Regions from separate parts of the Pseudoalteromonas sp. NZS11 genome, predicted to be linked through region 1. Evidence: predicted binding sites of a transcription regulator. Region 1 holds the regulator's gene; the other holds the start of a gene.
What was found. The regulator MetJ, encoded in region 1, represses methionine synthesis genes. The targets are predictions, from matches to a motif close to TAGACGTCTAGACGTCTA.

Region 1 (3,220 bases):
CTAGGCCTTGGTAATTTAGGTCCTTTAGCGTCTAAGCCTGTAATGGAAGGTAAAGCGTTATTGTTTAAACGTTTTGCAGGGCTTGATTCTATCGATATTGAAGTTAAGCACAAAACAACAGAAGACTTTATTAATACGGTTGCCAACATTGCCGACACATTCGGTGGTATTAACCTTGAAGATATTAAAGCACCAGAGTGTTTTGAAATTGAAAAAGCATTAATAGAGCGTTGTAGCATTCCTGTTTTTCATGACGATCAACACGGTACTGCCATTGTAACGGCTGCTGGTATGTTAAATGCGCTAGAAGTACAAGGTAAGTCAATTGAAGATGCAATTATTGTATGTTTAGGTGCAGGCGCTGCCGCTGTTGCGTGTATGGAGCTGTTAATTAAATGTGGTGCACTGCGTGAACACATTTATATGCTTGACCGCAAAGGTGTTATTCATACCCGCCGCGATGACTTAAATGAATATAAACAGCTTTTTGCTAACAATACCGATAAGCGTACATTGCAAGATGTAATTGCAGATGCGGATGTATTTGTGGGTGTTTCTGGTCCTAACTTATTAGCGGCTGAAGATTTAAAGCTAATGGCTGCAAAACCAGTTGTGTTTGCATGTTCAAACCCAGATCCTGAGATTGATCCTGCACTTGCGCACGGCGCACGCAACGATTTAATCATGGCAACAGGGCGCTCTGATTACCCTAACCAAGTTAATAATGTTTTATGTTTCCCGTTTATTTTCCGTGGTGCGCTTGATGTACGTGCAAGCGCTATTAACGATGAAATGAAAATTGCTGCAGTAGATGCTATTCGAAGTATTGCCAAAGAGCCAGTACCTGCAGAAGTTTTAAAAGCCGCTGGTGTAGATAAACTAGAATTTGGTGCGCAGTATATTATTCCAAAACCAATGGATCCACGTTTACTGCCGCGTATAGCAAGAGCTGTTGCACTTGCTGCTATTGAGTCAGGTGTTGCACAAATTGAGCTACCTGAAAACTATATGCAGTAAATCTATACAGTAGAGCTATGCAATAAAATTTAGACATAAAAAAACCTCAGTAATTACTGAGGTTTTTTTGTCTATGTAATATTTATTCTTCGTTTAAAACGGGTACTTCTAGACCCATTTCTTGCATTATTTTTTTAACTTCTTCTGGCACTTTTTCGGCGTTATCTTTACGTAAGTCATCGTCATTTGGTAAAGGTTGGCCAGTAAAAGCATGCAAAAATGCCTCACATAGCAATTCACTATTTGTAGCATGGCGAAGGTTATTGATTTGACGACGTGTACGTTCGTCAGTTAATACCTTTAATACATTTAGCGGGATCGAAACGGTGATCTTTTTAACTTGCTCTGATTTTTTACCGTGTTCTGCGTATGGGTGAATATACTCACCATTCCATTTAGCCATAAGATGTATCGTTGCCTCAGATTATTAATTTCTCACACGGTATAAAAAGCGTGTAAATATGCGTGAAATTCTATCGATTTAAAAAAGATAGTCAAATAATAGATACCGATCTATCTTAATAAGCCTATTGTAGGTGTAAAGATAAGCACACTTTTGTGAGCTAAAATGTGTTATTCGCAGAGGCCCCTTCTACTTTTAGCCATCTAGAGCTTTAAAATACTTTGACTTATCAAAACGGATAACTTACTCTTTTAGACGTCTACACATCCAAATTAATCAGGTGACGAATATGAGCGAAAAAAACAAAGCGACCATTGCTGTACGTAACGGCGTTGATGCTGATAAACATCATGGTGCGGTGGTACCGCCAATTTATTTATCGACTACTTATTCGTTTGCCGACTTTGATACTAAGCGTGAGTATGATTATGGTCGTAGCGGTAATCCTAATCGTGATATTTTAGCTGAGACGCTTGCTAAGCTTGAAGGTGGCGCTCGTGGCATAATTACAGCTACAGGCATGGCTGCCGTGCATTTAGCTACTCAGCTACTTAATAGTGACGATACGTTAGTAATTCCACATGATTGTTATGGTGGCAGCTATCGTTTATTTACATCTTTACAAAAACGCGGACTACTAAAGCTCGAAATATTAGATTTAACAAAAGAAGAAAGCCTTCAACAAATTTTAGTAATTAAACCTAAGCTTATTTGGATAGAAACCCCAAGTAACCCAGTACTTCGTTTAACAGATATTAAAGCGGTGACCGATGTTGCAAAGCAATGCGGTGCATTGGTGGCTGCAGATAACACGTTTTTGTCACCTGCTTTACAAAATCCTCTTAAGTTTGGTGTAGATATTGTGGTGCATTCAACCACTAAATACATTAACGGACACTCAGATGTAGTAGGCGGCGCTGTTATTGCCGCAACACAAGAGTTAGGCGATGAGCTTGCTTGGTGGGCTAATAACATTGGTATTTCGGGTGCGCCTTTTGATAGCTATTTAACGCTTCGTGGTTTACGTACTTTAAATGTGCGCCTAAGGCAGCATCAAGAAAATGCACTGGCAATAGCTAAGTATCTTGAAAGCTCTGAATATGTAAGCCAGGTTTACTACCCAGGTCTTGAGTCACACCCTCAACATGAACTGGCTAAAGCACAGCAACTTGGTTTTGGTGGCATGGTTAGTTTTGATATTAAAGGCGATATAAATGACGCTGCGGCATTTTTGACTAGTCTTAAAACGTTTAGTTTAGCTGAGTCACTAGGTGGCGTAGAGAGCTTAATTTGTCACCCTGCAACTATGACGCACGCAGGTATGGAGGCAACAGCACGTTTAGAAGCGGGCGTGGGCGATACGCTTATTCGTATTTCGGTAGGTATTGAAGATATACGCGATTTAGTCGCTGATTTTGAGCGAGTGTTTGAACTTGTAAAACCAGGGCAAAATAAAAATGTTGGCCGTGTAGGCAAAGGAGCAGGCACTTCTGGTGGTAACGTTAAATTAAGTGCAGCCCGTCCGGCGCTTTGGTGATTAATATGGTCAATTGTGTACATAAATTTGGTGGTTCAAGCTTAAGCTCAAGTGAGCGATACCAAAGCGTAGCAAAAATAATAATTACACATACTCAACCGGGTGATTGTGTGGTGGTATCGGCTGCGGGTAAGACAACCGATACGCTAGTATTACTTTGGCAAAGCTATCAAAAACAAGATACTCAAGCAGTAGCTGATATTTTACTGCAGTTAAATAACCATCAAAGTGATTTAATAGAGCAGTTATTAGAAGCTGATTTA
Region 2 (3,220 bases), 400 kb from region 1:
CATAAGTTCGGTTAATGGCATCGCGCGCAGTGGCTAAATCGTCTGCGTTTTCTACTTTAACAAATACGTGTAATAAACCCGGATCTTTAGTCTCTGGGTTATAGGTAAACATTTGGCTGGCAATTTGTTTGTCGACCACTAGCTCTTGATATAAATCTGAATTATTTGAAAAATAAAGCTGTGAGATTAAATCAAGCGCCGCTCTGTCTTTTTTAGCAGGCTCCCACGCAGCGCCTTTGTAGGATACAAGTAACCAATGCCCTGGTAGCGCTTCATCTTGCTGGTGCAAATATTTTGGTGCTTGTTGAACAGGCTCTGCTTTAATGTCGGCAACATAGTTACCCTTTTTCCAGCTGCCCCAATGCTTTTTAACCATTGCCATTGTTGCTTGCGGATCTACATCGCCCACAATAACAAGTGACACATACTCAGGCTTATAAAACTTAGCAAAAAATTCTTTCCCGTACGCCATTTGATCAGGCATGGCTTCTATGTCTTTAAAAAAGCCCATAGTGGTGTGTTTATAAGTGTGCTTATCAAACGCTTCTTCGCGCACAGCGCTTAATAATTTACGAATTGGGCTCGCGTTGTTTTTTAAGTACTCACCTTTTACCGTTTGCGCTTCGGTTCTAAATTGCTCTTCGGTGTAGGTTAAATTTTGAAAAATATCAGCTTCAAGCTCAAGTACTTTATCAAGATGCTGTTTTGAAAAATTTAAATGGTAGTTTGTAAAATCGTTTGTTGTATAAGCGCGGTTATCAACACCTGAATTTTTTAATATGTCTGAATACACATCTTCAGGGTATTTTTGTGAGCCTTTAAACATCATGTGTTCAAAAAAGTGAGCAAAGCCTGTTTTGCCCTCTTCAACTTCGTTACGCGATCCAACCGATACCGGAATTTGCAGCGACACCACATCAGGGTAATCGGTTTTAACAACCATTACACGTAAGCCGTTTTCTAGCTCTTCAATTAAATAATCTTGCGAAAAAACACGATCATCAGCTTTATTTACTTGTTCTTGTTGTGCTGTTGTTTGCGTGCTTTGGTTTTGTTGCATGGCGCAACCTGTTAACGCCAGCGATACCGCTAAGCTGGTTGCTAATAATTTAAATTTCATTGTTGTCCCTTTTTAAATTGAGCAAATTTGTTGTCAGATTTAACTCTTTAATTATGCCCCAAAGCCAATAAATATAAGAGCCCCAAGGGAATTTATTATGTAAACAACTGTGTCAATTATAAATAATGGGAACAAGCACTATGAATAAACATCATGTTAGTTGAAAAACTTTCACTAAATAAATCTATCTAGACGTCTAAATGGCTGCTATATTAAATCCATCAAAACAAACTTAGCTGGAATGAGGATTATGGCTTTATCACTAAAAGAGAAGATAGTGGACACCAATCAAGGTGTTTATCTTATTGGTACTACCCCGCCTAAAATTGGCACCGATAAAGCGCAATTAAAAACCATTGCAGAAAAGCTATTAGGTCGCTTACACGAAATTGAATACGACGGCGTGATAATTTACGACATTCAAGACGAAAGCAGCCGAACCAATCAAGACCGCCCATTTGCGTTTAAACAAACCGTTGATCCGCGTGAATACAGCCATTTACTTCGTAATTTATCTGCACAAGATGTGATTACTTATAAAAGTGTGGCGCAGCGTGGCGTAGGCGAATTTAAAGATTGGCTAAGTGAGACTAAAAACGACTACGATTTACAAAATGTAGTTTTAGTAGGTAGCCCGTCATCAATAGGCGATATAAAGCTAAGCCTGCCAGATGCGTATAAAGCGATGGCTGAGCAATCAGATGATTTCTTTTTAGGTGGCGTTACGATTGCCGAGCGCCATTCAAGTAAACGAAATGAGCACGAACGATTAATAGAAAAAACAGCACAAGGTTGTCAGTTTTTTATATCGCAAGCTGTTTACGACGCACAAGCTACTATAGAGCTAATTACTAGCTACGCACGTACATGTAAAGCACAAGGGATTACACCTCAACGTATTATATTAACGTTTACCCCGTGCGGCGGCGAAAAAACCTTAGACTTTATGCAATGGTTGGGTATCTCAGTGCCAGAGGCAACTAAATGGCGCATGCTTGATGCAGACAATACATTAAGCGAATCAGTACGTATTTGCCGCGAAAACCTCGACTTAATACTTAAAAGCTGTGCGCATTTAGATGTACCGCTGGGCCTAAATATTGAAAGCTTAACAAACCGTAAAGAAGAAATTGACGCGTCAATTAACTTATACCGTTTATTAAAAGCCATTATGGAATTAAACCTTGCGGAAAAGCTAATAGCTTAAAGGCTAGGTAAGAGCTAATTAACACCCTTCTTGGCAAGCCTCATGGCTTGCTTTTTTATGTCCGTTCTTTGAAAAATTAATTAATAAATACAAGTAAAGATTTGCAGCTTAAGCTATTTATTGAAGGTGTTTTTGGTTATTACTCTCAAGCCTTTTTAAGGCAAACCCCATAGAGGAGCACATAACACCAAAAATTATTCCCTCATTAGATATAAATCTAATGCTAGGGACGTTTCAAATAAGCTTATTATTGCTAAGGAAAAAATAAAACCCATCGCAGAGAAACCAACCAAGTTTGTGTGGCATGAGTCATGACGAACCTCCTTTTATTATTGTGCTTTTTTAGCGAGCTTATACGCTTGTTTATTTTTATACATTGCGTGGTCTGCATCATTTAATAGCGCTTCAAAGGGCTGCTTTTGTTTATTAGTAAAACTATAACCAATACTAAGCGATAAATCGCAAACGTCTTCTTTGAGTAAAGCTTTTGAATACTCAGAGGATATTTTATCCATAATGTAGTTAATTTTACTCTTATCGCTTACTTGCATTACTGCAACAAACTCATCGCCACCTAAGCGTCCTACTATATCAGCATCTCTTAAATGCGTTTTTAGCGTATCTGCCAATATAATTAAGGCTTTGTCGCCCACCTCATGACCAAAGGTGTCGTTTAATTTTTTAAAGTCGTTTATATCAATAAACAAACAGCATACGTCAAAGCCTAAACGTAGCGCTAAGTTAAGTTTTTGCTGGGCTAATAAGTTAAGTGCTCGGCGGTTATAAATATTCGTTAATGAGTCTAACATGGCTATTTCGCGCATTTGCTCATAGCTATACACAAGCGCTAGGTCGTCTTCAATCAAATCGCGTAGTTGTTCTATGAGTTCAAA

Region 2: the regulator MetJ is predicted to act here: its motif matches at 1,310-1,327, upstream of I6E82_RS02155 (methylenetetrahydrofolate reductase).

The regions. Positions count from the first base shown of each region.
Region 1 covers NZ_JADYWP010000001.1:73,664-76,883, forward strand. The annotation lists gene I6E82_RS00300 (malic enzyme-like NAD(P)-binding protein) at 1-1,017, shown strand, start outside; gene metJ (met regulon transcriptional regulator MetJ) at 1,100-1,420, opposite strand; gene metB (cystathionine gamma-synthase) at 1,710-2,957, shown strand; gene metL (bifunctional aspartate kinase/homoserine dehydrogenase II) at 2,963-3,220, shown strand, end outside.
Region 2 covers NZ_JADYWP010000001.1:476,212-479,431, reverse strand. The annotation lists gene I6E82_RS02160 (M16 family metallopeptidase) at 1-1,120, opposite strand, end outside; gene I6E82_RS02155 (methylenetetrahydrofolate reductase) at 1,371-2,327, shown strand; gene I6E82_RS02150 (sensor domain-containing diguanylate cyclase) at 2,657-3,220, opposite strand, start outside.